2 regions of the Microbacterium resistens genome follow, and region 1 is predicted to be linked to the other one. Evidence: predicted binding sites of a transcription regulator. Region 1 holds the regulator's gene; the other holds the start of a gene.
What was found. Region 1 encodes HrcA, which represses chaperone genes, less so after heat shock. Its sites were predicted from a motif close to TTNGCACTCGNNNNNNNCGAGTGCNAA; they were not measured.
Positions count from the first base shown of each region.

Region 2: the regulator HrcA is predicted to act here: its motif matches at 9,367-9,393, upstream of groES (co-chaperone GroES).

Region 1 covers NZ_CP082781.1:718,884-734,472, forward strand. The annotation lists gene lepA (translation elongation factor 4) at 1-1,175, shown strand, start outside; gene K8F61_RS03390 (DUF1990 family protein) at 1,180-1,671, shown strand; gene K8F61_RS03395 (HNH endonuclease signature motif containing protein) at 1,929-3,272, shown strand; gene K8F61_RS03400 (DUF1990 family protein) at 3,451-4,104, shown strand; gene hemW (radical SAM family heme chaperone HemW) at 4,132-5,349, shown strand; gene K8F61_RS03410 (carboxylesterase/lipase family protein) at 5,411-6,835, opposite strand; gene K8F61_RS03415 (alpha-L-rhamnosidase-related protein) at 6,832-9,252, opposite strand; gene K8F61_RS03420 (MFS transporter) at 9,249-10,613, opposite strand; gene K8F61_RS03425 (PucR family transcriptional regulator) at 10,712-11,941, shown strand; gene hrcA (heat-inducible transcriptional repressor HrcA) at 11,985-13,019, shown strand; gene dnaJ (molecular chaperone DnaJ) at 13,068-14,177, shown strand; gene K8F61_RS03440 (16S rRNA (uracil(1498)-N(3))-methyltransferase) at 14,190-14,918, shown strand; gene K8F61_RS03445 (HIT domain-containing protein) at 14,974-15,321, shown strand; gene K8F61_RS03450 (PhoH family protein) at 15,374-15,589, shown strand, end outside.
Region 2 covers NZ_CP082781.1:3,767,665-3,783,253, reverse strand. The annotation lists gene K8F61_RS17880 (MFS transporter) at 1-139, opposite strand, end outside; gene K8F61_RS17875 (DUF2277 domain-containing protein) at 198-476, opposite strand; gene guaB (IMP dehydrogenase) at 576-2,078, opposite strand; gene K8F61_RS17865 (branched-chain amino acid ABC transporter permease) at 2,285-3,628, shown strand; gene K8F61_RS17860 (branched-chain amino acid ABC transporter permease) at 3,630-4,607, shown strand; gene K8F61_RS17855 (ABC transporter ATP-binding protein) at 4,630-5,655, shown strand; gene K8F61_RS17850 (ABC transporter ATP-binding protein) at 5,652-6,386, shown strand; gene K8F61_RS17845 (ABC transporter substrate-binding protein) at 6,448-7,734, opposite strand; gene rarD (EamA family transporter RarD) at 7,874-8,800, opposite strand; gene groES (co-chaperone GroES) at 8,992-9,288, opposite strand; gene K8F61_RS17830 (class I SAM-dependent methyltransferase) at 9,429-10,622, shown strand; gene K8F61_RS17825 (hypothetical protein) at 10,738-12,033, opposite strand; gene K8F61_RS17820 (hypothetical protein) at 12,046-12,450, opposite strand; gene tsaD (tRNA (adenosine(37)-N6)-threonylcarbamoyltransferase complex transferase subunit TsaD) at 12,447-13,607, opposite strand; gene rimI (ribosomal protein S18-alanine N-acetyltransferase) at 13,604-14,119, opposite strand; gene tsaB (tRNA (adenosine(37)-N6)-threonylcarbamoyltransferase complex dimerization subunit type 1 TsaB) at 14,113-14,748, opposite strand; gene tsaE (tRNA (adenosine(37)-N6)-threonylcarbamoyltransferase complex ATPase subunit type 1 TsaE) at 14,832-15,272, opposite strand; gene alr (alanine racemase) at 15,323-15,589, opposite strand, start outside.

The DNA of each region.
Region 1 (15,589 bases):
TGGTCGACGGCCGCCTGTCGCCGCGCGAGCGGATCCAGATGATGTCCACCGGGGCGACCCACGAGCTGTTGGAGATCGGCGTGTCCAGCCCGGAGCCGGTGCCGACGAAGGGCCTCGGCGTGGGCGAGGTGGGCTACCTCATCACCGGCGTAAAGGACGTGCGCCAGTCCAAGGTGGGCGACACCGTCACGAACGCCCGCAAGCCCGCCGCCGAAGCACTGGCGGGCTACACCGACCCCAAGCCCATGGTCTTCTCCGGCGTGTACCCGATCGACGGGAGCGACTACGCCGAGCTCCGCGAGGCATTGGACAAGCTGAAGCTCTCCGACGCGTCGCTGCAGTACGAGCCGGAGACGTCGGTGGCGCTGGGCTTCGGCTTCCGCTGCGGGTTCCTCGGGCTGCTGCACCTGGAGATCGTGACCGAGCGCCTGTCCCGTGAGTTCGGCCTGGACCTCATCACGACGGCGCCGAGCGTGATCTACGAGGTCACCACCGACACGGGGGAGAAGGTCACCGTCACCAACCCCAGCGAGTACCCGGACGGGCGGGTCGCCTCGGTGGCCGAGCCCATGGTCAAGGCCGCGATCCTGCTGCCCAAGGACTACGTCGGCACGGTGATGGAGCTGTGCCAGTCGCGCCGCGGATCGCTGCTCGGGATGGAGTACTTCTCCGAGGAGCGCGTGGAGCTGCGCTACAACATGCCGCTCGGCGAGATCGTGTTCGACTTCTTCGACCAGCTCAAGTCCAAGACCCAGGGGTACGCCTCGCTCGACTACGAGCCGTCCGGGCAGCAGGAAGCGGACCTCGTGAAGGTCGACATCCTGCTTCAGGGGGACAAGGTGGACGCGTTCAGCTCCATCGTCCACCGGGACAAGGCCTACGCCTACGGCACGATGATGGCGGAACGGCTGCGCAAGCTCATCCCGCGCCAGCAGTTCGAGGTGCCGATCCAGGCCGCCATCGGCGCCCGGATCATCGCCCGCGAGACCATCCGCGCCATGCGCAAGGACGTGCTCGCGAAGTGCTATGGCGGCGACATCACCCGCAAGCGCAAGCTCCTGGAGAAGCAGAAGGAGGGCAAGAAGCGCATGAAGATGGTCGGGCGCGTCGAGGTCCCCCAGGAGGCGTTCATCGCCGCGCTGTCCGGGGACGTCGAAGGCAAGGACAAGAAGTAGTCCGATGCGCCGACCGGCGTATCCGCGCGGGATCACACGTGAGCCGGTGCAGCGCGTTCCCCGCGGGATGCGGCTGATCGAGCGCTCCACGGAGGTTCCGCCCGCGGCGCGGACCGCGGTGGCGTCGTTGATCTCGACGTGGGACTTCAAACGCCGGGTCGGTTTCGGCGCGCCCGAGGCGGCGCCCGCGCCGGGGCAGGTCGGCACGTTGTCCCTCCGCGTGGTCGGGAAGCGGTTCGACGAGCCGGTGCGCGTGGTGTGGGCGGGGGCCTCGGGGTTCGGCTACGAGGCGATGCCAGGACACCCGCTGTACGGCGAGGAGTCGTTCGTCCTTGATGAGTCGGGCCGCTTCACCGCCCGCTCGATCTCGTGCCCCGCCGCGTGGCGCTGGCGCGTCGTCACCCCGGCCCTGCGGATCCTGCAGCATCGCACCATGGCCGCGTACGTGCGCGTGGTGAACGACGCGGTCCGTGAATCGGCGTCGACAAGACGCTGACGGAGCGCCCGGCAAGGAAGGACCTTCTCCTGCGCCCGCCCTCGGTCGTTGTGCGCCCCCGGCCGTTGTGCGAGTGCCGTCCCGGTCGTTGAGCGAGCGGAGCGAGTCGAAACGCACTCACGCCTCGGCCTCCTCCCGGTCGCCGTGGTTGTCCACACCTCCACCCGAGTGTCGTACATATGTTCTACTCTGGGGTCATGTTCACCACCGCCCCGTCGTCTACCGCTCGTTCGCGGGAGGGGTTGTTGGATGCGTGGGTGGCGACGCGTCGGCAGATCGCCCGGTTGGAGGCGGAGGCCTCGGCGTTGTTGGCGGAGCGGGTGACCCTGTTCGAGGGGGATGTGCGGGCTCAGCCGGTGCATCGTGACAGTATTCGCCGGTCGATGATCGCGGAGTACGCCGCGGCGGGGCGGGTGTCGCGGGGGACGGTGGAGCGGGCCTTCGCCGACGCGGAGGTCCTGGCCGCGCAGCTGCCGGACGTGAAGGAGCGGTGGCCGGAAGGGACGATCACTGCTGCGCATGTGCGGGAGATCGTGCACGCGTCGCGGATCCTGCGCGACGCGATCGTCTCGGGCTCGGCGGACCCCGAGGTGTTGACGCTCTATCAGGCGGCGGTGTTGGAGGTCGCGGAGCACGAGTCCCCGGCACGGACCCGGGTGTTGGCGCGGCAGGTCGCCGCCGCCCTGGCGCCTGCCGCGGTGGTGGAGCGGCATCGTGCGGCCTGGCCGGACCGGTGCGTCACGATCCGGTCCCTCGATGACGGTCTCGCGTTGATCACCGCGGTGATCCCCGAGGTCTACGCCGTCGCGATCATGGACCGCCTCACCCGCATGACCCACCACATCCGCCGCCGTCCGGCACCGGACACCACCTCCGGCAACGAAACCGACACCAGGGACGTCATCAACGCCGATACCACCGACGCCGCTGAGGCCCTGGACCTCACCGTTCCCTCCGGTCCTGACACCGCCGATGTCGCAGAACCCACGGGCACCGCGGACACCGCCGATGTCGTGGATGGGCGGACAGCCGATCAGGTCCGCGCGGACCTGTTCACCGACCTGCTCCTCGCCGCCGACCCCACCCCCGTCCACGGCACAGGGCTGGACCGCATCCAGGCGCACATCCAGGTCACCGTCGCCGCGACCACCCTCGCCGGACACGACGACCGACCCGCCGAGCTCGACGACCACGGCCCCCTCCACCCCGACCTCGCCCGCGCCCTCGCCGGCCGACACACTGGATGGACCCGCCTCTTCCTGGGCCCCGACGGCATCCTCACCCACACCGACACCTACACGCCCACCATCCCCATGCGCCGTCACCTCCGCGCCCGCGACCAACACTGCCGATTCCCCGGCTGCACCACCCCCGCGCACCACTGCGACATCGACCACACCCACGATCACGCCCGAGGCGGACCCACCACCCTCACCAACCTCGCCCACCTCTGCCCGACCCACCACACCCTCAAACCCCCCGACATCCCGGACGCCCACCGATGGACCGCACGACAACACCCCGACGGCACCATCCAATGGACCAGCCCTCTCCAACGCACCTACGCCCACCCACCGCCCCGACGCATCATGTTCCTCTAGAGGAGCATTGCCACCCGCGGGACGCAGGGCCGCAGAAGGCGCAGCCGGGGAGAAGGGGCCATGTTCGCCGCGGACGCTGCGCCGGAGAGACGCGCGACGAGGACCGGCGGTGACGCGAACGGCGCACAATGTGGAGAACCTGAGTGAGCGCCGAGAGGTCGGCAAGTAGGCTGGTCTCATGCGTCGCGGGACTTTCCGAGAAGGCACGGTGGACTATGCCGCCGTGGGGGCCACTCACGCCCCCGACCTCATGCAGTATCCGCCGGAGCACAGTCTTCCCGCCGAGGAGTCGTGGCGCATCGGCAGTGGCGAGGAGCGTTTCCGCGTCGCCAGCGAGGCTCTGCTGTCATGGACCGCGCAGCGGGCCGCGGGTCTCGAGATCGAGGATCTGCGCCCGGCGTCCGGCCCCGCCTACGCGGGCGTCAGCTTCGATGCCGAGGGCACGCCCATCGCGCCGAGCAAGAACGAGATCGAGCAGCGCTTCGATGCCGACGGCACGCCGTTCGTCGGCCCCGGCATGACGCTGCGCGTGCGCGGGCGAGCGGGCGGGATGCGTGCGGACGCTGAGCTGCGCGTCATCTCCGTGACGGAGGAGCCGCGGCGGGTGGGCTTCGTGCTCGGCACCGTCGGCGGGTCCGTGGTGAGCGGCGAGGAGTCGTTCGACCTGGACTGGCGCGAGGACACCGACGAGGTCTGGTTCACCGTCCGCGCCTTCGACCGGCCCAACGCCTTCCTGTACCGGACGATCCCGGCGCTCGTGCGCCGTCGTCGACGCGAGCTGTTCGCCCGCTACCTGCGCGCCATCTCGCCGCTGTACACGACGCCGCTGTGAGCGCCGCACGATGAGGGGTCGGCGCTGATGGCCGGGCCCCTTCCGCTCGGCGATGCCGCCCCGGCCGACGGCCGTCTGCCGGAGGACCTGCCGATCGACGCGTCGACGCCCTTCTCGGCGTACCTGCACGTGCCGTTCTGCCGGGTCCGCTGCGGATACTGCGATTTCAACACCTACACCGCCTCCGAGCTGCGCGGCGCCCGTCAGGACACGTACGCGGACACGCTGCTCCAGGAGGTCGCGCTCGCCCGCGGCATTCTGGCGGAGCGGGGCGCGCTGCGGCCCATGGACACGGTCTTCTTCGGCGGTGGCACGCCCACGCTCCTGCCGCCCGGGGACCTCGCCCGGATGCTGGCCGGCGCCGTGGACGCGTTCGGCCTGTGCGCCGGCGCCGAGGTCACCGTCGAGGCGAATCCCGACACCGTCACGGCTCCGGTCGCGCGGGAGCTGGCGGCCGCGGGGGTAACCCGGATGTCGATCGGCATGCAGTCGGCGGTACCGCACGTGCTCGCGGCGCTGGACAGGACCCATCGCCCGGAGAACGTGCGCACGGCGGTCGAGGCCGCTCGGGAAGCGGGCCTGTCCGTCAGCGTCGACCTCATCTACGGCGCCCCCGGCGAGACCCTGGACGACTGGCGCGCCTCGGTGGACGCGGCGGTCGCGCTCGCGCCCGACCACGTGTCGGCCTACGCCCTGATCATCGAGGACGGCACCAAGCTCGCTCGCCAGATCCGCCGTGGTGAGGTCGCCGCTCCCGACGACGATCTTCAGGCGGACATGTACGAGCTGGCCGACGGGCGGCTGGCAGCGGCGGGTCTCGGCTGGTACGAGGTGAGCAACTGGGCGCGCAGCGCCGACCAGCGCTCCCGGCATAACCTCGCGTACTGGCGCGGTTCCGACTGGTGGGGCTTCGGTCCCGGCGCCCACAGTCACGTCGCGGGCCTGCGCTGGTGGAACGTGCGGCACCCGGCCGCGTATGCCCAGCGCCTGGCGGCGGGGGAGTCGCCGGCCGCCGGCACCGAACGGCCCGATGCGCAGGCGGCGCTGCTGGAGCGCATCCTGCTCGGATCCCGCCTGGCCGAGGGACTGCCGCTGGAGGCCCTGCCCAAAGCCGTGCGGCCACGCGTGGCCGGACTCATCGCGGACGGTCTCGCCGAGGGCGGCGCCGCCGTGCGCGGGCTGCTCGTGCTCACGCGGCGCGGGCGCCTGCTGGCGGACGCGGTCGTGCGCACCCTGACCGACTGACCGGGCGGCCGACTGACCGGCCGTCGGCCGACTGACGGGCGAGCAGGGCGGGCCGAGCCGCTCAGGGAAGCAGATCGAGACCGGACGTGCGCCGTTGGGGCACGGTGGCGGACGCCGCGTCGAAGAGCCGGGTCGTGCGGCGCTCGTCGAACGCGCGCCACCCCGGATCCTGCTCGCGGATGAACCGCACCCAGGCCGAGTGCATCTCGTCGGCCAGCTCCTGCGGGGCCTCCGGGCCGGTCATGCGCTGCGACTCGGGATCCGACAGCGCATCGAAGACGAAGCCCAGCTCCAGGGCGTGCGCGGCGCGAAGGTCGCGGATGCGACTGCGCCATGCGAACTCGTAGACGTAGGTGGGGGAGCGGCGGGCCCGTGCGGCACGGGTCATCGGGGCGCGCAGCAGCACGTCGGTCGCGAGCTGTCCGAAGTTCTCACCGGTCGAGGCGCCGGGCGCATCCGCGCGGTACGCCCGGACGGCGCGTCCGGGGATCCGCAGCGCGAGGCGGGCGAGGAGCAGCTTCGCCGGACGGATCTCCGCGAGGGACTCCGGGGGAAACCACAGCCGGTACTCGTCGGTGTTCGTGCCGATCAGGACGGGGATTCCCGCGTCCGCCACCGCCTCACGCGGCTGGCGGGGGAGCGTCTCCGGATCGATCACGAGCTGATAGCCCGGCGCGCCTCCGAGCGGGGACGATCCCGCGGACTGGCGGCGGCGTGCGTCGAGCAGGCGCTCCGGCGACACCGCGGCGAACGACGCGCGATCCGTCCCGACACCCAGCAGCCGTGCGACCTGTGCGGTGACGCGTCCGCCCTTCTGCGGCGTCTGGGCGTCGAGCGGTCCGGACTGGATGATGGCTCCGGCCACGCGTTCGCGGGTGTCGTCGCGGGCCAGCAGCGCGGCGACCAGGGCGCCGCCTGCGGACTCGCCCATCAGGGTGATCCGCGCAGGGTCGCCGCCGAATGCCGCGATCTCGCGGTGGACCCAGCGCAGGGCGGCCGCCGCGTCCTGGAGGCCGAGGTTGCGAGGCGCATCGTCCAGGACGGAGAAGCCTTCGGCGCCGAGCCGGTAGTTGATCGAGACGAAGACGATGCCGGCGCGGGCGAACGGAGTGCCGTCGTAGATCGTCAGGGCGGCGGTGCCGCGCTCCAGCGCCCCGCCGTGGATCCAGAGCACGACGGGCGCCCCGGACGCCGACGACGGGGCCCACACGTTCGCGGTGAGGATCTCGTCGCCCTCGATCCGGACCGATCCGAGCAGCTCGGCGGTCGCACCCCCGTACGGGGACTGCGGGGCGGTGGCGCCGAAGGCGGTGGCCGTCCGGACGCCCTCCCAGGCGGGAGCCGGCTGCGGGGAGCGGAACCGGTTCTCGCCGAACGGGGCCGCGGCATAGGGGATCCCGAGGAATCGGTGGACTCCGGCGATCTCCTCGCCGCGTACGGTACCCGGGGACAGACGGACCTCGACGGCATCGCTCACGCTCGTCATCGTACGGCTCCGGACAGTACGTGCGTTCCCGGGCTGAGGTCGTGCTCCTCGCCGTTCCACCGGACGGTGGCGGGCACGGGCGTCGCGACGGTCAGTGCGTCGCCCTCCACGCGCACGTCGATGGCGCCGTGCGGAGTCGGAACGACCGCGCGGACACGCTCCAGCGTCTCGGGCCTCGGCGCGACCCGCGCCCGCTCGTATCCGGGGAGCTCCGGCGTCACCCCGAGGGTGTGCACGATGACGTCGTGTGCGACCGTCGCTGACCAGCCGTGACAGTACGACCCGCCCTCCCAGCACTCCCGGAGAGCGGTCGGTCCCGTCGCCAGGAGCAGATCCCAGTCCCGGTACAGGGGCAGAAGATCGCCGCCGAGCTCCGCGATGGCGGCATGCACGAGGGAGCGGAAGAACGGCTGCGCGCCCACGACGAACCGCTCGGTGTCCCAGTCCGGCTCATCGCGGCGCCACACCGGCGAACCCGCGCTCGGGCCCCGCTGATCGGCACCATGGTCGGCGAGCGGACTCCGGGTGAACATGACGGCGCGGTCGGTGAGGAGGCGGCGGACGTCGCTGCGGCGATCTGCCGGGACGATGCCGGCGAGGACCGCCGCCGCGGCGACGTGCTCGCTGACACCGGAGCCGAGGGACCCGTCGGGCAGGATGTTGTCGCGATACGCGCCACGGGCCTCGTCCCAGTACGCCTCGAACCCGTCGCGGACGTCGGCGTGAAGCCGGTCCGCCCAGTCGGCGCGGCCCCGGTCGCCCTGCCACGAGGCCATCTCGGCGAACTGCCGCAGCGCACGCGCCCACAGCGCGGTGAGCGCGGCGCTCGAGCCGCGCACCTGCACGGGAGACCAGTCGATGAGCACCCACCCGGGCACGTCGACGAGCCGTCCGTCCCGCAGATAGGGCAGGAACCAGCGGAGGACACCCTCGACCGTCGGCAGCAGGGCGCCGACGAGCCCGCGGTCGCCGGTGTACCGGAAGAGGTTGTGGACGGATGCGATCCAGTGCAGTGCCCAGTCCGGGATCGGCGGGATCCGGGGTGAGGCGAAGTCGCCCGCCGCCGCCATCGGGAGCATTCCGCCCGGACGGGGCCGCGCGAGCAGCTGCGGGTTCCACACCGCGAGGGACCAGTCCGCGTTGGCGACGAGATCGACGCTCTGATGGACCACCGCGTCCCCTGTCCAGGCGCGGCGCTCGCGGGTCGGGCAGTCGAGGTACGCGTCCGCCGCGCTGAGGTCGACGGTGCGCAGACTCACCTCCACGACCCGGTTGAGGAGCTCGTCGCTGCTGGAGAACGAGGCACCGTGGCGCGGTCGGTGCGTCTCCACGAGCTCCGCACGGATGAGTCGAGGCAGCGCCCCGGCGGCCGAGGCGCTGAGGGCCAGGAAGCGTCCGGCCACGAGATCGAAGGGCTCGACCACGGTCTCGCCGTCGCGGAGCACGAGCTGCAGCGGGGCGGCGCTCTCGAACGCAGCCGGTCCCACCGCCTCGAGGAGACCGCCGCGGACGATGTCGCCGGCGGTCCCGGCGAACGTCAGCCGCAGCCGGCCGGACACGATGCGGCCGACGTCGAGGACGGTGACGCGTCCGGTGGAGATGTCGTCGGCGAGCGCGGCGACGAGCTGCGCGGTCGTCGCGGCGACGGCGTCGCTCCCGCTGCGAGCCAGCTCGCCGGTCGGCAGCGCCAGGGGCGTCTCCGCGAGGGCGGGGGCCTGCCGCGGGAGCACCGCGCCGTACGGCTCACCGCCCGGCGTGGTGCGGCCGCGGGGGCCGATGATCGACTGCTCGCGGATCTCCCTCGCCGGGTGCCACGCACCGGACGGATCCGGTCGCGTGGTCCAGTCCGGGTCCAGACGGCGCGCGTCGAAGAGCTCGGCAGGCTGCGACGCGAGGACGCCCTGCGGCGCGGCGGGCGTCCACGCGTCCGCGTCGCAGGCGATCCACTCCGCGTCGGTCGCGACGATTCCCTCGCCGTCGGCCTCCAGCTCCGCGGCGAAGGCTCCGGCGCCCATCGTGTGCGACGCCCGGGATGGGGTCCACCACGGGACGGGGTCGCCGTAGAAGCGTGCCAGGACGGCGATGGTGTTCAGGCCGGGGCGCAGTAGGGCCGTCACGTCCCACTCGTCGTACGTGAGCGCGTCGGCGTCATGACGTGCCGGCCCCGAGCCGACCCGTTCCCCGTTGATCCAGGCGGCGTAGCGCGCGTCGGCCGTGGCGAACAGCGTCGCGCGGCCGGGGGTCGACGGCAGGCTGAAGGATCGGCGCAGCAGGACGCGCTGGTCCGACGTCCCGGGGTCGAGAGCCCCGAGGGGCTCCTCGGGTCCGGGGACGACGAGGCCCGTGGTCCGCGACCAGATCCACCGGCCGCGCCACGGGCGCGCCGTCGTCTGCCGTGGCCAGGTCGCGGTGCTCATGGGCGATTCCTCTCTGCCAGGGCGGCCCGGGTGCGCGCCGCCTCGTCGCGGGTGATGGGGTAGGCCAGGAACACGAGACCTCCGAGCAGGACGAGCGCCACGGGAACCCCCGACTGGGCCAGGGCGATCCCCATGAGCGACAGCGGCGTCTGCTCGCCGCCGGGGACGTAGCCGGTGACGGCGAGGACGTAGGCGACCAGGGCGCCGCCGATCCCGGCGCCGGCCTTGGCGGCGAACGAGCCGATCGAGGCGAGTGCGCCTTCGGTCCGGAACCCGCCGCGCAGCTCCACGTGGTCGGTCAGCTCGGCCAGCAACGCGTAGTTGAGGGCGACGGCGCCGCCGAAGCCCAGTCCGGCCGCGCCGAAACAGACGAGGTAGACGGATCCGGGAAGACCGGGGAGCAGGAGGATCGAGCCGATCCCGACGGCGGCGACGGCGAGGCTGGCGAGATAGGCGGGCTTGAACCCGACCCGCTGGCCGATGAGCGGGCCGCCGATGCTGCCGATGACCATCGGCGCGGCCATCACGAGGGCCACCGCGCTGACGAGCCCGGCGCTTCCCGCGTAGTACGTGAAGAAGAACGGGATCCCGGCCATCAGGGCGGCGTTGCCGGCGCTCGTGGCGAGCTTGGAGACGAGGAGCACCGGGACGGCACGGGAGGAGAAGAACAGCGCCCGCAGGTCGCGGAGGCCGTACCTCTCGCTATGGACGGGCGTCACTCGCTCCCGGGTCAGGAGAGCGCCCGTCGCGGTGAGCGCGAACGAGACGACGGCGACGACGACGGCGTAGACCTGCCACCCCGCAGCACCTCCGCCGAGCAGCGAGACGAGGGGGAGGGACACGCCGATCACCAGTACGGTGCCGAGCAGGTAGGTCGCGCCCTTGATCGCCGCGAGACGACCTCGGGTGCGCGGGGACGCGCTCATGGTCGGCAGGAGCGCGTTCAAGGGGATGTCCATGAGATCGAAGGCGATGCCCCAGACGAGATACGTGATCCAGGCCGCCAGGAGCGCGCCGCCGGCCCACCCCGGCACGAGGAACAGCGCCGCGAAGCTCACCGCGGCGACCCCGCCCCCGAGGAGGAGATACGTCCGGAAGCGGCCCCAGCGCGTCCGCGGCAGGTGGTCGACGAGGTACCCCATCAGCGGGTCGGTGGCCCCGTCGACGATGCGCGCGACCAGCAGGAGCGTGCCGACCGCGGCCGCGCCGATGCCGACGTGGTCGGTCAGGTAGATCAGCAGGAAGGACCCGATCACGGTGGACAGCACGATGTTGCCGAGGTTGGCGGCGAGATAGCCCGCCTTCTCGGAGAGTCGGACGTCGGCGGCGGCCGGGGCCGTGGGAAGCGCGGAGGCGGTCATCGTCGACCTTTCTTCGGGGGTTTCTCTCATGGTCGGTCACAGCCCTCCCTCGGACCAGTGGGCGACTCCCGGAACTCGCGGGGCGTAGTTTGTGATGTATGACAACATCCGCTATCCGACTCTCCGGGCGCGACCTCTCTGCCGAGGTGCGGGATTCCCGGGAGCTCGTCGAACGGGTGATCGCAGCGATCGCGCCGACCGACCCGGCGGCCCACGGCATGGGCGCGACGTCGATCGCCGCGGACATCCGGTGGTCCGTGGCGCAGAGCCTCCGGGCGGTCGCCGATGTCCTCGCCGGGCGCGAGGCGGACTTGGAGCTGATCCGCGCCTCTGCGATCCGGCGGTTCGAAGAGGGCGCCTCGCTCGCCTCGGTCATGACCGCGTACCACCGCGGGATCCAGGAGGTCTGGGCGCTCGTGCGCGAGCGCGCGGCACGGGACGAGGCGGCGTCGCTGGCGGACGCCGGCGAGCGGCTGATGCACCTGCTGGAGCGGATCGGCGGCGCTCTCGCGGAGGACCAGGAACGCGTCTGGACCGTCGTGCACGCGGGGGAGAGGGAGGGGCGGTTCGCCCTGTTCACCGCGCTGACCCAGGGTGGGGACGCGGTCTCCGCGGCGCACCGGTCCGGACGGCCGCTCGCCGATCGGTACGGGGTGCTGGCGGTGCGGATCGTGGGAGAGCCCGGCGGGGCGCCAGACGGCGTCGCCGCGCGACGGGACGTCCAACGGCTCCGCGCGGCGATCGACGCCGCGGTCCCGGGCGAGGAGGTGCTGGCGGTGCTCACGTCCGCGGGCGGCACGGCCCTCGTTCCGGTGCGGGGACCGGGCGTGGCTGAGCGGATCGGCGAGAGTCTGGCGGCGGCATTCGGAGACCGGTCCGCAGCAGGCTGGAGCGAGGCGTCGCCGGCCGGGGTGGCCGACGCGGTCGGCGTCGCGGAGGAGCTGCTCGCCCTCGCGCTCGTCCGGGACGACGTCGGCGGGACCGATCGCGTCGCGACCTTGGACGCGATGCTGCTCGACTACCAGAACTCCCGTCCCGGGCCCGCGCGGCAGGCCCTCGCTCGCTCCCTGGATCCCCTGAGCGAGGATCTCGTCCTCACGGCGCGACGCTATCTGGCGCTGGAGGGGGACAGGAGGAGGACGGCGGCGGCTCTGCACGTGCACCCGAACACGGTCGACTACCGTCTCGGCCGCATCGCCGTCCTGTGCGGATGGGACGCGACCACGCCCACCGGGGCCGCCCAGCTGCGGGCAGCGCTGATCGCGGCGCGACGGGAGGAGGACGCCCGCGGCGGTGCGGCGGGGAGCGTTTCCGGCGGAACCGAGTAGAATTGGCACTCAGTACGGGCGAGTGCCAGCGAAGGAGGGCGGGATGGTCAGTGAACGGGGCCTCCAGGTCCTTCGCGCCATCGTGGAGGACTTCGTCGAGACGAACGAGCCGGTCGGCAGCAAGTCGATCGTCGAGCGGCATGCCTTCGGAGTGTCCGCGGCCACGATCCGCAACGACATGGCGCAGCTGGAGGACGAGGACCTGATCGTCGCGCCCCACACGTCGTCGGGCCGGGTGCCGACCGACAAGGGCTACCGGGTCTTCGTCGACCACCTGGCGCAGCTGCGCCCGCTCTCGAGCGCGCAGCGCTCCGCGATCACCGCGTTCCTCACGGATCCCGCCGATCTCGACGACCTCATGGTGCGGACGGTGCGGGTGCTGACGCGGCTGACCGGCCAGGTGGCGCTCGCGCAGTACCCGTCGTTCGCGCGGGCGCACGTCACGCACGTGGAGCTGGTCGCCCTCGCGCCGAACCGCCTGCTGACCGTGCTCGTCACGGATGCCGGCGGGGTCTCGCAGCGCATCGTGACCCTTCCCGCCGACCTCGACGACGCCGAGATCGCCGTCGTGCGGGCACGTCTCACGGTCCTGCTCACGGGCCGTTCGGTGCGTCGGGGCCTCGAAGGGATCGCGGCCCTCCAGGACGCCCCCGAGGCCACTCCGCTCGGGATCGCGCAGGCCGCGCTGGTCCGTGCCGTGTCCGAGGAGCTGGAGGAGTTCCGCCAGGAACGGCTGGTGATGGCGGGCGCGGCGACCCTCGCCCGCCGGGAGCACGACTTCCGCGGCAGCATCCACCCGCTCCTGGAGGCGATCGAGGAGCAGGTGACCCTGCTGCGTCTGATGAGCGAGATGGTCACGGACGAGCAGGGGCTCGCCGCGAGCATCGGCGCGGAGAACGAGGCCTTCGGGCTGCCCGAGGCGTCGATCGTGGCGAGCAACTACATGTCGCCGGGCGGGACGGCGCGCGTCGGCGTCATGGGCCCGACGCGCATGGACTATCCGAGCAACCTCGCGGCGGCGCGGGCCGTGGCCCGCTATCTGTCGCGGCTGCTCGACGAGGATGAGGCGGGTCGCTGAGCGACGCGCGGGGGACGAGGCGGAGCACGCCCGTCCGGAAAGGTGACTGTGGCTGACCACTACGAGGTCCTCGGCGTGTCCCGTGACGCGAGCGAGGAGGAGATCAAGAAGGCGTACCGGCGGCTGGCGCGCCAGCTCCACCCGGACGTCAACCCGAGCGAGGAGGCCGCCGAGCGGTTCAAGCTCGTGACGCACGCGTACGACGTGCTCAGCGACGCCGATGCGCGGCGCCGCTACGACATGGGCGGCGACGAGAACGGCGGCGGATTCGGCGGATTCGGCGGGTTCGGCGACATCTTCGAGACCTTCTTCGGAGCGGCCGGCGGCGGGCGCTCCGCACGTCCGCGTTCCCGGCGCGAGCGGGGACAGGACGCGCTCGTGCGGATCACCCTCGACCTCGGCGACGTCGTGTTCGGCGTCCACCGCGACATCGAGGTCGACACTGCGGTCCTCTGCGAGACCTGCCAGGGCTCGTGCTGCCAGGAGGGGACCTCTCCGGTCACCTGCGACATCTGCCGCGGCACCGGCCACGTGCAGCAGCAGGTCCGCGGTCTGCTGGGCACGGTGCTGACGACGGCGCCGTGTGGATCCTGCGAGGGATACGGCACGACCATCCCGTATCCCTGCGCCACCTGCAACGGCCAGGGTCGCGTCCGTTCGCGGCGCACCGTCGGCCTCGACATCCCCGCCGGCGTCGAGACCGGGCTCCGGCTGCAGCTTCCCGGGTCCGGCGAGGTCGGGCGCGCGGGCGGGCCGAACGGCGACCTGTACATCGAGGTCACCGTCACGCCGCATCCGACGTTCAGCCGGGAGGGCGACGATCTGCTCGCCACGCTCGAGGTCGCGATGACCGATGCGATCCTCGGGGCCACGACGACGATCGACGGCCTGGACGGGTCGGTGGATCTGGAGATCCGCCCGGGTGTCCAGTCCGGCGACGTGCTGACGATCAAGGGGCGGGGGATCACCCCGCTGCGCGGCAGCCAGCGCGGAGACCTGCGCGTCGGCGTCCAGGTGCTCACCCCGACGAAGCTCGACGGCAAGCAGCGCGCGCTGATCGAGGACTTCGCCAAGCGCGCCAAGGCGCCGTCCCCGCGGCTGTCGGAGTTCCATCAGGGGCTCTTCTCCAAGCTTCGCGACCGTTTCCGCAACGGCTGATCGGGGCTGGCCATGGCGCTGCACTTCCTCATCGACGACGCCGCGGGCGCCGAACCGGGCGCGGTCGTCTCGCTCACCGGAGCGGAGGCCAAGCACGCGGCGGTGGTCCGCCGCGTCCGCCCCGACGAGGTCGTGACCCTCGGCGACGGGCGGGGCGTCTGGCTCGAAGGCCGCGCCGAGCACGTCGAGCCCGGGCGGGTCGACGTGCGCATCGCCGAGCGACGGGAGGTGCCCCGTCCGGCCCCGCGGATCGTGCTGGCGCAGGCGCTCGCGAAGGGGGACAGGGACGAGCTCGCCGTGCAGGCCGCGTGCGAGCTCGGGGCCGACGAGATCGTGCCGTGGCAGGCCGCGCGCAGCGTGTCCCGCTGGGAGGGCGCCAAGGCGGTCAAGGGGCGCGAGCGCTGGAGCAGCATCGTGCGCGAGGCCGCGAAGCAGGCGCATCGCGCCTGGATCCCGGACGTCGCCGCCCCGGAGCGCACCGCCGACCTCGTCGCGCGGGCGGCCGCCCAGCGCGTGCTGCTCCTCGACCCCACCGCGCCCGGACGGCTCTCGGCCATCGAGGTCGATGACCGCGACCTCGTCCTCGTCGTCGGCCCGGAGGGCGGAATCGCACCGGAGGAGCTCGAGCGGCTCAGCGACGCGGGAGCCGAGCGCGTCCGGCTCGGCGACACCGTGCTGCGCACCTCCACGGCGGGTCCGGCCGCGATCGCCCTGCTCTCGTCCGCGCTCGGACGCTGGTGAGGAGAGGCGCCGCGACGACGGACGCGGGCCCACCGGCGCGGATAGACTGGCACGCATGACCGAGCCCTCGATCTTCACACGCATCCTGAACGGCGAGATCCCCGGCGAGATCCTGCTCGACACCGGCCGCGTGTTCGTGATCCGGGACATCAACCCGCAGGCGCCGCTGCACGCGCTCGTCATCCCGAAGACCGAGGAGTACCGCGACGTCACGGAGCTGGCGGCGGGCGACCCCGGTCTGCTCGCCGAGCTCGTCGCGGCCGCGAAGCGCATCGCCGATGAGCACGCGAACGGCGAGTACCGCCTGATCTTCAACAACGGCGCGAGCGCCGCCCAGTCCGTCTTCCACGTGCACGCCCATGTGCTCGGCAACATCGAGGAGAACAAGCTCGTTGGCTTCTGACGAATCGGCAGACCGCCGTATCACCGCGCGCATCGAGGCGGACGGCATCGCGATGGTCCAGCTGCTCGGACCCCAGGACCGGCTCCTGCGCGTGCTGGAGAAGGAGCACCCGGAGGTGGAGGTGCTCGTGCGCGGGAACGAGATCACGCTCACCGGCGCTTCGGAGGCCGTGGCAGCGGCCCGCGCCCTCGTGGAGGAGCTGATCGCGATGACGAGGTCCGGGCACGATCTCGGTCCCGCCGACGTGACGCAGTCCGCCCGCATCCTG
Region 2 (15,589 bases), 960 kb from region 1:
CCAGCGAGTCGGTCAGATAGTAGACGAGGACGAGACCCGGGAGCGTCGCGAATCCGCCGGTCCCCAGGGAGCCGATGGCATAGCGCGACACCTGCCCGCGGGTGAGGCGCACGGCCGCGGAATTCGTCGTCGAACCCATGCGGTCACTCTAGCGATCGGAGCCCCGCATGCCGTATGCGGCGGAGGGGACGACGGGGTCAGGCCGCCGCGTAGCGACCGGACGCGATCGCACGGGCGCGGGCCTTCTCGGCCTCCTCCTCGCGGTTCTTCGGCGGCCGGGTGGCGACGAGGTCGTTCAGCAGATGCTGGGTCGCGTGCGCGATCTCGGCGACGGCCCGGTCGAAGGCCTCCTGATTGGCCTTGGACGGCTTCGTCGTCCCAGCGATCTTGCGCACGTACTGGAGGGCGGCGGCGTGCACCTCCTCCGACGTCGCGGCCGGTTCGAAGTTGTGGAGGGTGTGGATGCTTCGGCACATGCCCGACACGCTACGCCGGGTCATGGACACGGACCAGGCCCGGGCGCCGCGCACCTGCACGACGACGGGGACGACGGACAGGCCGGACCCGGTGCCGTCTCACTTCTTGTAGTTCGGCGCCTCGACCACGATCTGCACGTCGTGCGGGTGGGACTCCTTGAGCCCCGCCGCGGTGATCCGCACGAAACGGCCGCGCTCCTTGAGCTCGCCGATCGTCCGGGCACCGACGTAGAACATCGACTGACGGAGCCCGCCGACGAGCTGATAGGCGACCGCCGAGACCGGCCCGCGATACGGCACCTGACCCTCGATCCCCTCGGGGATGAGCTTGTCGTCGCTGGGCACGTCGGCCTGGAAGTAGCGGTCCTTGGAGTACGAGGTCTGCTTGCCGCGGGTCTGCATCGCCCCGAGCGAGCCCATGCCGCGGTACTGCTTGAACTGCTTGCCGCCCTGGAAGACGATCTCGCCCGGCGACTCGTCCGTGCCGGCGAGGAGCGACCCGAGCATCACGGCGTCGGCACCCGCGACGAGCGCCTTGGCGATGTCGCCGGAGTACTGCAGGCCGCCGTCGGCGATGACCGGGATCCCGGCGGGCCGCGCGGCGAGGGAGGCCTCGTACACCGCGGTCACCTGTGGCACGCCCACGCCGGCGACGACGCGGGTGGTGCAGATCGAGCCGGGGCCGACGCCCACCTTGACCGCGTCCACGCCCGCGTCCACGAGCGCCTGCGCGCCCTCGCGGGTGGCGACGTTGCCGCCGATGACGTCGATGTGGGCGAAAGACTCGTCGGCCTTCAGGCGCGTGACGAGGTCGATCACGCCCTGGGACTGCCCGTTCGCGGTGTCCACGACCAGGACGTCCACGCCCGCGTCGCGCAGCGCCTCGGCGCGCTCCCACGCGTCGCCGAAGAAGCCGATGGCCGCGCCGACGCGGAGGCGTCCCTGCTCGTCCTTGGTCGCGAGCGGGTACTTCTCACTCTTGTCGAAGTCCTTGATCGTGATGAGCCCGGCGAGCCGGCCGTCCTCATCGATGAGCGGGAGCTTCTCCACGCGGTGCTTCGCGAACAGCGCGATGACCTCACCCGCGGCCACGCCGACCTTCGCGGTGACGAGGTCCTCGCGGGTCATCACGTCCTTGACGAGGGTGGTCTGCCGCTCGAAGCCGGAGACGAAGCGCATGTCGCGGTTGGTGACGATGCCCACCAGACGGCCGTCCGGGTCGACGACGGGCAGACCCGAGATGCGGTACTTGGCGCAGAGCGCGTCGACCTCCTCGATCGTCGCCTCGGGCGTCGTGGTGATCGGATCCGTGATCATGCCGGATTCGCTGCGCTTGACGCGGTCGACCTGCGCGGCCTGATCCGCGATCGAGAGGTTCCGGTGCAGGATGCCGAGGCCGCCCTCGCGCGCCATGGCGATCGCCATCCGGGCCTCGGTCACGGTGTCCATCGCACTGGAGAGCAGCGGGGTAGCCACCGAGATGCGGCGGGTCACGCGCGAGGACGTGTCCGCCTCGCTGGGGATCACGTCGGTATGCCCGGGCAGCAGCAGCACGTCATCGTAGGTGAGTCCGACGAAACCGAACGGGTCGTGCTGCTCCATGGGGGTGTGCTCCTCTCGCGCCGTCTGACAATTCTAAGTCGCTGCGGCCGGTGGAAATTCCCGCCGGCCCGATGCCGGCCAGGGTCACGGCTCGGGCGCATTCGGCGTCGGCGCATAGGCGATCCCGCGCTGTCGGGTTACGCTCTGTTCGTCAGACCGGCGGCGCAACGAGGCGGCGCCGCGGACGCACTCACCGTGGAGGTTGCGTGAGACAAGGGACAACGGCCATCGACCGAACCCGACGATGGCTCGTGGCGCTGCTGTGCGCACTCGCAGCGGCGGTCGTGCTGGTGCTGCAGACGCCGATCGGCGCCGCGGCGGCCACCGACGACCAAGAGAAGACGGACTTCTACTTCGCCGGGACGATCACGTTCGACGACCAACCGATCGAGGGCGTCACGATCTCCGTCGAGGGCGGCGGCTTCGACGCCGAGACCGAGACGGACGCCGAGGGCAAGTGGCGGCTGTACGTTCCGGAGAAGGAGGAGTACACCCTCGCGGTGGACGAGGACACCCTCCCCGACGGCGTGATCGTGGACGCCTCGAAGCTCCCCGAGGGCGTCGAGCCGGTCTCGGGGACCTCGGGGTCCTTCACCGCCGAGTTCGGCCTGACCGGGACGAAGATCGTCAACCTCTTCCTCGGCGAGGGCGAGCGCGTGACGGAGTCGGTCCTCGACCAGCTCCTGTCGCGCATGGTCGGCGGTCTCAACTTCGGGCTCCTCCTCGGGCTCGCCTCCATGGGGGCCGCGCTCATCTACGGCACGACCCGGCTGTCGAACTTCGCCCACGGCGAGATGGTGACCTGGGGCGGCGTCGTCGCCCTCCTGTTCACGTCGTTCTGGCACCTGCCGCTGTGGCTGGGGATCATCGGCGCCGTCGCGGGCGGCGCGCTCCTCGGATGGGCGATGGACGCGGGCCTGTGGCGGCCGCTGCGCCGACGCGGCCTCGGGATCGTGCAGCTCATGATCGTCAGCATCGGCCTGTCGCTCGCCCTCCGCTACGCGCTGCAGTACGTCATCGGCGGCGGCACCTATCAGCTCCCCGGCGCCAGCCCCACCCCGATCCAGCTCGGCCCGATCTCCCTGTCCTACATCGACATGGTCAGCATGGCGGTGAGCCTCGTGGTGATCCTGGCGGTGGCGTTCTTCCTGACGCGGACCCGGATCGGCAAGGCGACGCGCGCGATCTCCGACAACCCCCAGCTGGCCGCCGCCTCCGGAATCGACGTGGACCGGGTGATCCGGATCGTCTGGATCCTCGCGGGCGTGCTGGCCGCGATCTCCGGCATCCTCTGGGCCTACTTCCGCCCGGGCGTGAAGTGGGACATGGGCATGCAGATGCTGCTGCTGATGTTCTGCGCGATCACGCTCGGCGGGCTGGGGTCGGCGATCGGCGCCCTCGTCGGCTCGATCATCGTCGGACTCGCCGTGGAGGTCTCGACGCTGTGGATCCCCTCGGACCTGAAGTACGCGAGCGCGCTGATCGCCCTGATCGTGATCCTGCTGGTGCGCCCGCAGGGCCTGCTCGGTCGCAAGGAGAGGTTGGGCTGACATGGACTTCGGAAGCATCTTCGGCAACACCGCCAGCTATCTGTTCAGCCCGGTCACGATCGCGTACGCGCTCGCTGCGACGGGCCTGGCCGTGCACTTCGGCTACGCGGGCCTGCTGAACTTCGGCATGGCCGCCTTCATGGCGGTCGGCGGCTACGGCTACGCGATCTCCGTGCTCTCGTTCGGCCTCCCGTGGTGGCTCGGCATGCTCATCGGCCTTCTCGGCGGCGCGGTGTTCGCGCTCATCCTCGGCATCCCGACCCTGCGGCTGCGCGCCGACTACCTCGCGATCGCGACGATCGCGGCCGGGGAGATCGTGCGCCTGCTGTTCACCACGCAGCTGTTCGATCAGTGGACCAACTCGGCCGACGGCCTCGCCGGCTACCACGGCGGTTTCCGCGGCGCCAACCCGATCCCGCCGGGGACCTACGGATTCGGGCCGTGGACCTACAACGAGACGGACCTGTGGAACCGCGTGTTCGGCGTCCTGATGCTCGCGCTGGCGATCCTGCTCGTGTGGGCGCTGATGCGCAGTCCCTGGGGGCGCGTGCTCAAGGGCATCCGCGAGGACGAGGACGCCGTGCGGTCCCTGGGGAAGAACGTGTTCGCCTACAAGATGCAGTCGCTCGTCATCGGCGGCATGATCGGCGCGATGGGCGGCATCGTCTTCGTGCTGCCGTCCGCGGTGGTGCCGGGGAGCTACTCCACGTCGCTGACGTTCTTCCTCTGGACGATCCTGCTCCTCGGCGGGGCCGCGACGGTCTTCGGTCCCACGCTCGGCGCGGTGATCTTCTGGCTGGTGTTCGCCTTCCTCGGCAATCTCCTCCCCGACCTCGCGAAGGCCGGCTTCCTGCCGATGTCGGACACCCAGGCCGGGACCCTGCGGTTCGTCCTGGTCGGCGTGGCGCTCATGCTCCTCGTGATCTTCCGCCCGCAGGGCATCCTCGGAGACAAGAGGGAGATGACCTTTGTCAAGTGAAACCCCCACCCCCGGCGTTCCCGTGCCCTCGACGACCACCGGGAGCGTCCCGCGGGCCAAGACCACGGGCCTGGCCGCGGGTCCTGCCGCGCCCGGGGTCGCCAAGAACGACCCCATCCTCGTGGTCGACGCCGTCCAGCGCCGCTTCGGCGGGCTGACCGCGGTGGACGTCGACCACCTGGAGATCCCCCGGGGCGCGATCACGGCGCTCATCGGCCCGAACGGCGCCGGCAAGACGACGCTGTTCAACCTGTTGTGCGGGTTCGACCGCCCGAACTCCGGCTCGTGGGTCTACGACGGCACGAACCTCGCCGGGATCCCGTCCTTCAAGGTGGCGCGGATGGGCCAGGTCCGCACGTTCCAGCTCACCAAGTCCCTGTCCCTGCTGACCGTGCTGGAGAACATGAAGCTCGGAGCGACCGGTCAGCGCGGCGAACGCTTCTGGCCGAGCCTGTTCCCCTTCCTGTGGCGCGCTCAGGACCGGCAGATCGAGGACAAGGCCCGTGAGCTGCTGGCCCGGTTCAAGCTCGACGCCAAGGAGAAGGACTTCGCCGCGTCCCTCTCCGGAGGACAGCGCAAGCTCCTGGAGATGGCGAGAGCCCTGATGACCGACCCGAACCTCGTCATGCTCGACGAGCCGATGGCGGGCGTGAACCCGGCCCTGACCCAGTCGCTGCTCGATCACATCCTGGATCTGAAGGACCTCGGGATGACGGTGCTCTTCGTCGAGCACGACATGCACATGGTCCGTCACATCGCGGACTGGGTCGTCGTCATGGCCGAGGGCCGGGTGGTCGCCGAGGGGCCGCCGGAGACGGTGATGGAGGACCCGGCGGTCGTCGACGCGTACCTCGGCGCCCACCAGGACGTGGACCTCGGCACCGTGACCGGCCGCATCTCGGTGGGCGACGTCGCCGAGGCGCAGGCCCTGCGCGCGGAGATCGAGGCGGAGGCGGTCGAGGAGCTGGACGCCGTGGAGGCGCAGCGCGAGGGGACGGAGCCCGGGTCGGGACCGGCCGGCGGCGAGAAGGACGGAGAGAACGCATGAGCGAGGACGTCGTCGTCGAGCTGACCGACGTGCACGCCGGGTACCTCCCGGGCGTGAACATCCTCAACGGAGCCAACCTCGTCGCCCGCCGCGGCGAGCTGATCGGGATCATCGGCCCGAACGGTGCCGGGAAGTCGACGCTGCTGAAGTCGATCTTCGGGCTCGTGAACGTGCGCTCCGGCGACATCACCGTCAACGGCGACAGCATCGTCGGGCTGAAGGCGGACAAGCTGGTGCGCCGCGGCGTCGCCTTCGTGCCGCAGACGAACAACGTCTTCCCGTCCCTCACGATCGCCGAGAACCTGCAGATGGGCCTGTACCAGAACCCGCGGATCTACGCCGAGCGGCTCGAGTTCGTCACCGGCATCTTCGCGGAGCTCGGCAAGCGGTTGAACCAGCGCGCCGGGTCGCTGTCGGGCGGGGAGCGCCAGATGGTGGCCATGTCGCGGGCTCTCATGATGGACCCGTCCGTGCTGCTGCTGGACGAGCCGTCCGCGGGCCTGTCCCCCGTCCGCCAGGACGACGCCTTCATCCGCGTCTCCGACATCAACAAGGCGGGCGTCACCACGATCATGGTCGAGCAGAACGCCCGCCGCTGCCTGCAGATCTGCGACCGCGGGTATGTCCTCGACCAGGGCCGGGACGCGTACGAAGGGGCGGGGCGCGACCTGCTGAACGACCCGAAGGTCATCGGGCTCTACCTGGGCACGCTGGGCACCGACGCGGCCTGACGGCGCAGGAGACGCCGAACGGCCCCGGATCCGAGGATCCGGGGCCGTTCCGTGACCGGTGTCAGTTGGTGCGCTCGTAGAGGTTGTCGGCACCGTACTTGAAGATGCCGATCGCGGCGCCCGTCGGGTCGCCGTTCTCGTCGAACGTGACGTCGCCGGAGTAGCCGTTGTAGTCGGCCACGCCGCCGTCGTTGATGATCTTCGCGCAGTCGGCGAAGCTCGTGCAGGCCTTGCCGTCGCCGGACCCGCCGGAGACCTCCTGCATCTTGGCGGCGATGTCCGCGCCCTTCGTCGACCCGGAGGCGAGCGACGCCAGAGCCATCAGCACGACGGCGTCGTACGCCTCGGCGGCGTAGGTGAAGTCCTGGATGGTGGAGTTGCCCTCACCCGTCCAGTACGTCTGCAGCCGCTCCGTGAAGTCGTCCGACAGGGCGGGCCCCGGACGCGTGCCCTGCGCGCCCTCCAGCGACACGGGGAGGTTCGTGGACGCCTCGGCACCGTAGTTCGAGGTGTTGCCGTCCACCATGTAGAACTTGTCGGCGGTGATGCCGGCGTTCACCAGAAGCGGGGCGATGGTGCGGAACTGGTCGAACGAGACGACGGCGACCGCATCCGGGTTCGCCGCCTTGATCGTCGCCACCTGGGCGTCGAACTGCGCGTCGCCGACGTTGAAGGACGCCTCCGCGACCACCTGGCCGCCCGCGCTCTCGAACGTCTCCTTGATCGCCGCGTCCAGACCCGTGCCGTACGCGTCGTTCTGGTAGATGATGCCGAGGGTCTTGCGCCCGTCCTCGGCGATCAGGTTCCCGAGGACCTCGCCCTGGAGCAGATCGCTCGGCGCGGTGCGGAAGTAGAGGCCGTCATCCTCGAACGTGGTGAAGTCAGGCGAGGTGTTGGAGGGCGAGATCGTGATGATGCCCTTCGCGACGTTGCCGTCCAGGATGAGCTTGGACACGCCGGACGCGGCCGCGCCGACGATGCCGGCGACGCCCGCGCTCTGCAGCTTGCTGATCGAGGTCTCGTACGCCTTGGTGTCGGTGTCGCCCTCGTCCTCGCTGGTCATGTCGACCGTGATCCCGGCCTTGGCGTCGTTGATCTCCTGCACCGCCAGCCCCACGCCGGACTCCATCGGCGGGCCGAGGAACGACAGCGAGCCCGTCTGCGGCAGCAGCGACCCCAGCTTCAGTGTGATGTCGCCGGCGGGCTTCTCGCCACCGCCGCCGCCGGTGTCGCCGGACGGCGTGCCGGCGGGTGAGCCGCTGCAGCCGGCGATCACGAGGGCCGATACACCGACCAGGGCGATCCCGGTCAGGGTCTTCGCCACCCTCGAACCCTTCAGTGCGTTCATGATGCTCCTTTGCGTGACTGAACGTGGCGACACCATCGTCGGTGCCCGCCCGTCGGGTGTAACCACCCTAGATCCGGCCGCGGCGCATCCGCGTATCAGTGCGTTAACGATCGGATCCCGCGTCGCGCGGGACCGGGTGTCACACCAGCTCGGGAGCCGCCGTCCGCGGGCCCCGGCGCCCTTCCCGCAGCAGATCCACGAGGAACACCGCGATCGCGATCCACACGATCGTGAAGCCGATCCACCGCTCCAGCGGCATGGGCTCCCCACGGAAGACGGCGCCCACGATGAACTGCATCACCGGCGTGATGAACTGCAGCATGCCGATCACGGTGAGGCCGATCCGTCGCGCCCCGGCCGCGAACAGCAGCAGCGGCACGGCCGTGGCGACGCCGGCGAAGGCCAGCAGCGCCGCGTGCGTCGGGCCCGCCGCCCCGAGGGTCACGCCGGTGGTCTGCGCGACCGCGATGAGCTGCACGAGCGCGACCGGGATCAGCCAGAACGACTCCAGGGTGAGCCCGCTGACGGCGTCGACCGCCGCGCCGATCCGCTTCTTGACCAGTCCGTACACGCCGAACGAGGCGGTGAGCGAGAGCGCGATCCAGGGGAAGGACCCGTAGGCGAACACGATCACCAGCACGGCGAGCGAGGCGATCCCGATGGCGGCCCACTGCAGCGGGCGGATCCGCTCCCGCAGGACGAAGACGCCCAGCAGCACGGTCGTGATCGGGTTGATGAAGTAGCCGAGGCTCGTCTCGACGATGTGGTCGGACAGCGTCGCGATGACGAAGACCTGCCAGTTGACGTAGATGAGCACGCCGGCCAGCGCGGTCCAGCCGAGCAGGCGCGGCTGCCGCACGATGGCGCCGAGCGCGCTCCAGCCGCGCATCACCGTGAGCAGGATCAGGCAGAACACGAACGACAGCAGCACCCGCCACGCAACCAGCTCCCACGGACCGGTGGGGACCAGCAGCAGGAAGTACAGCGGCAGCACGCCCCAGATCAGGTAGGCGCCGCCGGCGTACACCGCTCCGGCCGTCTGCGGGCTGCGCGGGGATGGGCTCACCGGTCAACCCTATGGCGCGCTCACGGCTCAGCGGCGCCTGTCCGGGTCCGGTTCGGGGCGGATTCCGGCCATTCGGGGCGTGATTCGCGCCAATCTCCGCCCGGAACGCGCCCCAAGACGCGGCGGACCGCCCGGACACGGCGAAGGGCCCGGATGCCGAGGCATCCGGGCCCTTCGTGAACGTCAGCGCGTCAGCGGACGACGACCGCGAGGACGTCGCGGGCCGAGAGCACCAGGTACTCGTCGGCGCCGAACTTGACCTCGGTCCCGCCGTACTTGCTGTAGAGCACGCGGTCGCCGACGGCGACGTCGAGCGGAACACGGTTGCCGTTGTCGTCGATGCGGCCGGGGCCCACGGCCACGACCTCGCCCTCCTGGGGCTTCTCCTTGGCGGTGTCGGGGATGACCAGGCCACTCGCGGTGGTCTGCTCGGCCTCGACCTGCTGGATGACGATGCGGTCCTCGAGCGGCTTGATGGAAACCGACACGGTCTACCTCTTTCTCGACGGTTCAAGACTCGTTAGCACCCTCAACCCGAGAGTGCTAATCACAGTGTAGGCGCAAGGCTGGCACTCGCGCAATGCGAGTGCCAGCCTCGGCGGATGCGGCAGGCCCCTAGGCTGGGCAGGTGGAGATGCCCGAGCTGACCGCCCTGCTCACCCCCGAGGGGCTGCGCCTGCTGGACGAGCTCGGCCCGGTGGAGACGACGGGCGAGGCCGCCGCCGCGGTGTCGCGGCTCCGCGGAGCCGGGCACGGTCCGGATCTCGTGGCCGCCGTCGTCGGCCAAGCGCATCTCCGCGCCAAAGCTCGGACGAAGTTCGGGCCGTTCGCGGACCGGATGCTGTTCACCCGCGCCGGGCTCGAACAGGCCACCCGGCTGTCCGTGGCGGCACGGCACGCCGGACGCCTGCGAACCGCAGGGATCGCCCACGTCACCGACCTCGGCTGCGGCATCGGCGGAGACGCGCTGGCCTTCGCCGCCGCGGGCCTGCGCGTGACCGCGGTCGATGCCGACGAGATCACGGCGGCGCTGGCCGCCTTCAACCTGGCGCCCTTCGGCGCGGACGCCGAGGTGCGGCACGCCCGAGCCGAGGAGATCCCGCTGAGCGGCGATCCGGGCGAGGCGGCGTGGCTCGACCCCGCCCGGCGCACGGCGGGTCACACCGAGACCCGCCGCGTGGCGGCCGCCGACTACTCCCCTCCCCTGGACTGGGTGTTCGCTCTCGCGGAGAGGATGCCGACCGGGGTCAAGCTCGGCCCCGGGCACGACCGCGACGCCCTGCCGCGCGAGGCCGAGGCGCAGTGGGTGAGCGTGGACGGCAGCGTCGTGGAGCTCGTGCTGTGGGCCGGCGGCCTGGAACGCGAGGGGGTGCGCCGTGCGGCGATGGTCATCCGGGGGGAGAGCACGCACGAGCTCACCGCTCCCGCCGACTCCGCGGACGCGGAGGTGCGCCCGCTCGGCGCCTACCTCCACGAGCCGGACGGCGCTGTGATCCGCGCCCGACTCATCGGGGATCTGGCGCGACGCACCGGAGCCGGGATGCTGGACGAGCACATCGCGTACCTCACGTCCGACGATCCCCTCTCCTCCCCCTTCGCGGCGAGCTTCCGGGTGCGCGAGGTGCTGCCCCTGCACGCGAAGACGATCTCGGCGGCGCTCAAGGCGGCCGGCGTCGGAACCCTGGAGATCAAGAAGCGCGGCGTCGACATCGATCCCGCAGCGTTCCGCCGGAAGCTGACGCTGCGCGGGAAGGGCTCGGCGACGCTCATCCTCGTCCGCATCGGCGACCGGCGCCACGCCGTCCTCGCCGACCGCGTCTGATCCTCCCTCGTTCCGCTCCCCTCGCTCCGTCGTCGAGTGGTCAGTTTTTGTGGGTTCCGCGCGCCTCAACCCACAGAAACTGACCACTCGACAGAAGGGGCGGGCGGGGAGGGGGTCAGAGGCGGGGACCCCAGGCGGTCGAGGGATCGGCCTGCCGGGTGATCGTCAGCACCGCCCCGGACATCGGGTCGTTCAGCACCTCGAGGAGAGCCGCCTCCCGGGTCGGGGTCGCGGGGACCGACATGCGCAGGAGGAGGACCGGACCGATCCCGGTGCTCTCGCCGTCACGCCCACGCACGACGATCGCTTCGCACCCGAGACGGGGCTCGTCGCCCTCCTCCAGCACGAGGCACAGTGTGCCGTCCTGCCTGTTCGCGAGCCAGACCGGGGCGTCGTCCAGGTGCCCCAGGAGAGTCGGCGGATAGGTGATGTCGAGAGCCTCGCGGATCCGTTCTGCCGCAGCCTCGCGCTCGCGATACCACGTGCCCGGATCCGCGTTCGAGTTCCGTTGGCCGGACACCGTGGCCAACGGCACCCCGAGCCGGGTCAGCGTGACCGTCCCCCAGAAGTACGTGCTCAGGGAATCGTCGCCCGGATGGGAGGCGTCGTTCGCAGGGCGATCCGGCCGCACCTCCGCGGAAACGGTCAGGCTGCCCTTCGTCACACTGGCCCGGGGAAGACACTGCATGCCGGGCCCCTGCCCAGGGACCTCCAGGATCGCGCAAGACAGCTCCCCGCCCTTGCGGGTCACATACCAGAGCAGCGCCCCCTCCTCCGCGGGATCCTCATCCTCGAACGGGCTGCTCTCGGCGAGAAGGACGAGCGAGCCGCCGTCGATGTCGTCGAGTCCGTTCAGCGCCTCGAGCACGGCCTCCCGCCGCTCCTCGTGCGCCGCGGTCATCGGCAGCGCCACATCGGGCGCGCGGGGCACGGACCAGCCGATCGCGAGGCCCGCCGCCACGAGTGCCGCGGCGGCCGTGACGAGCACGCGAGGACGCCGCCACCGGCCGGCAATCGCGCGGTCCGCGAGCAGCGCCCGCCAGCGGGAGGGCGGAGCCGTCTCGCCGAGGACGTGCGGCGGACCGATCGAGGAGGATCCCGGATCCGCCGCCACCGTCACCGGATCGCTCCCGGGTTCCTTCGGCACGGCGAGGACGTGCGGCGCCCCCGTCGTCGCCGCGTCCTCCGCCACCGCGGACGCGAACCATGCCTCCGGTCCCGGTGCGGGTCCCTCGCCCGGCGCCGCGGTGTCCACGACCGCGCTGACCTCCGGCCCTGCCGGGACCACGCGACGCCGCTGCAGGTCCCGAAGCCGGTCCGCCTCCGCGGGGCTCAACGGCGTCGGCCCCCGGCCGTAGGCGCGCTCCTGCAGCGCCCGCCGTTCGCGCTCCTCGTCGAGCCCGTCGCCCATCGGATCGCTCCGCTACCCGAGCAGCCCCGCCGCGAAGGCGGCCCAGAGGAGCCAGCCGGCGCTGTAGACGGTGGCGACAGAACCCAACACGAGCGCCCAGACCGACATCGCCCGGCTCTCCACCGGGCGGCGCAGGCACATGATCGCCGAGACCACGGCGATGATCGCGACCGGGATCCCCCACCCCACGAACAGGGACGCGGCGAGCGCGACGATCGCCGCGAGCAAGGCCCAGGGCGCCAGGCGGGCATCGTCACCCCGGCGCACCGCGCCGGTCGCGGTCGAGGGCTCCCAGACGGCTCCGGTGGGGACGGCCCCCTCGTCGTGCAGATCCGGGCCGCTCTCCACCGTCACCGGCGACGGCGCCGTCGGCAGCTTGGAGAACCGTTCCGGGGCTCCGTCGCCCGGCGTCGTCATCCGCCTGCCCCGGTGTCGGCCCCGATGCCCGCCCCGGTGTCGGCCCCAATGCCCGCCCCGGTGTCGGCCCCGGCGGCGACCCCGGGTGCGGCGCCCGGCGCCGAGGACGCGACCTGGATCTCGGTCACCGGCAGGGTGGAGTCGGCGCCGAAGGCGAGCGTGGACGGCGCACGCCCGGACGCGATGAGCTCGGCGGCCAGCGCCGCGATCATGGCTCCGTTGTCGGTGCACAGGCTCAGCGGAGGGATCCGCACGGTCACGCCCGCCGCCGCGGCGCGCTCGATCGTCTGCTCGCGCAGTCGCCGGTTCGCGATCACGCCGCCGCCGAGGAGCAGGCGGGGGACGCCGCGGTCCGCGCAGGCGGCGAGCGCCTTCGTCACGAGCACGTCGACGACCGCCTCACGGAAGCTCGCCGCCACATCCGCGACCGGGACCACCACGCCGTCGGCGCTCGCGCGCTCGATCCAGCGGGCCACCGCCGTCTTCAGGCCCGAGAACGAGAAGTCGTAGCGGTGCCGCTCCAGGTCCGACGCCCGGGACAGGCCGCGGGGGAACGCGATGGCCCGCGGATCCCCGCCCGCGGCCGCGCGGTCGATCTCGGGTCCGCCGGGATACGGCAGTCCGAGCAGGCGCGCGACCTTGTCGAAGGCCTCGCCGGCGGCGTCGTCCACCGTCTCGCCGAGCAGCTCGACGTCGGTGGTGAGGTCGCGCACGTGCAGGAGCGACGTGTGACCGCCGCTCACCAGCAGGGCGATCGTGGGGTACTCCAGCGGCGGCGCATCGGCGTCGAGGATGTCCGCGGCGATGTGCCCGACGAGGTGGTTCACGGCGTAGAGCGGCGTACCGAGCGAGACCGCCAGCCCCTTGGCGGCACCGATCCCGACCATGAGCGCGCCCGCCAGCCCCGGGCCGCTCGTGACGGCCACCGCGTCCAGGTCCGTCAACCGGACCCCGGCCTCGTCGAGGGCGCGTTCGATCGACGGCTGCAACGCCTCCAGGTGCGCGCGCGCCGCCACCTCCGGCACCACACCGCCGTAGCGGGCGTGCTCGTCCATGCTGGAGGCGATCGTGTTGGACAGCAGGGTGCGTCCGCGGACGATGCCGATCCCGGTCTCGTCGCAGCTCGTCTCGATGCCGAGGACGAGGGGCTCGCTCATGCCGACTCCTTCCGGTCGCTCGGCGCGGCGTCCGCGGTCGTCTGAGCGGCGCGGGACCGGAGGTCCAGGCGCATCACCACGGCGTCCACGTCGTCGGGCTGGTAGTAGTGCGCGCGGCGTCCGATCTCGTCGAAGCCCTCCGACGCGTAGAGCGCGGCGGCCACGGGGTTGTCGGCGCGGACCTCGAGGAAGACCTCACTCGCCCCCCGCTCCTCGGCCTGCGCCAGGAGCGCACGCAGCAGCGCACGGCCCCGCCCCGCGCCCCGATGCCGCGCATCCAGGGCGATCGTCTGGATGTCGGCGTCCCGGGAGCCGCGCAGCGCCCGCACTCCCCCATAGCCGACGATCCGCTCGCCCGCCGCATCCGGCTCGACGACGACGAGGTAGCTGCCGTGCGGGGAGGCCAGCTCGGCGGCCATCGCCTCCGCGCTCCAGGCGTCGCGGGGGAACGAGGCCTGCTCGATCGCCATGATCGCGTCGAGGTCGTCCGGGGAGGCCGGCCGGATCATGATCCGACCCGTTTCGGCGCGCTCGGGATCCGGGCGTCCGGCGCCCGCAGGTACAGCGGCTCGGCGCCCGCGAGGGTGCGTCCGGCGGCGACGGCCCGGGCGCCGACACGGGCGAGGGAGACCGCGGACAGCTCGGTCGCGGTGATCTGGCGGAGCGCCCCCAGACGCGCGTCGACCTCCTCGCGGGGGACGAGCACGGTATCCACCACGACGTGCGGGATCCCGTCGACGTCGAGCCCCTCGAAGACCGTCACCGCGGACTCACGACGGCGCGCATCGGTGAGGATCGCGAACGGCTCGCTCGGCTTCTCTTCGCGGATGACGGAGAGGGCGGCGGCGAGATGGCTGGGCACGGGGACCACGGGGACGCCTCGGCCGAGGGCGAACGCGCGGGCCGCGGCGATCCCGATCCGCAGCCCGGTGAACGGCCCCGGCCCCATGCCCGCGACCACGTGCGTGAGCGGGTCGTCGGGCGCCTCCGCCTGGGCGGCGGCGAGCGCGTCCTGCAGCATCGTTCCGATGACCTCGGCGTGCCCGAGGGCGTTTCGTTCCCCGAGCTCGGCCAGGGTCGATCCGTCACGGCCGAGGAGGGCGACGGCCGAGCCCAGGGACGTGTCGACGGCGAGGATCACCCCTCCAGGGTAGTCTCCGCCGCCGCCCGCCGACGCCGGGACGATCCGGTGCCGGCCGGATCCGCGCGCCCGGGTCGGCGGGGTCAGCGGCCGCCGCGGCGGATCGTCACGACCCTCGGGGCGTCCGCGTCCAGGTCCTCGTCCGCGACGTCGTCCCGTGCCCCGGCTCCGGCCCCGACCGGCCGCTCCAGCTCGATGTCCCACCAGGAGTCGGCCAGGTCCTCGGCGATCCCGCGCCCCCACTCCACGACGACCACCGAACCGGCGGCGTCGACGTCGAGATCGTCGAGCTCCGCCGCGGACCCCAGACGGTACGCGTCCATGTGCACGAGCGGGGCGCGCCCGACCAGGGAGGGGTGCGTCCGGGCCAGCACGAACGTCGGGCTCTGCACGGGACCGCGCACTCCCAGCCCCTCGGCGAGGCCGCGCGTGAAGGTCGTCTTCCCCGCGCCGAGCGGACCGGTGAGGATCAGCACGTCCCCGGCTTCCAGACCGCCGCCGATCGCGCGCCCGAGCGCCTCCATGTCCTCGGCCGTCGCGATCTCGTGGCGTCCGAGCAGGGTGTCCGAGACGCTCACGAGACCGTCCGCCGCGGCACCCGGGGGCCGATCCGGGTGACGATCTCGTAGTTGATGGTGCCCGCCGCGTCCGCCCAGGTCGTGGCGGACGGATGACCGAGGGTGGGATCCCCGAACAGGATCGCCTCGTCGCCGACGGCGACGGCGTGGTCGCCGACGTCCACGACGAACTGGTCCATCGCGATCCGTCCGGCCACCGGGAAGCGCCGTCCGCCGATGAGGACCGGCCCGCGTCCCGACGCCTGCCTCGGGATCCCGTCGGC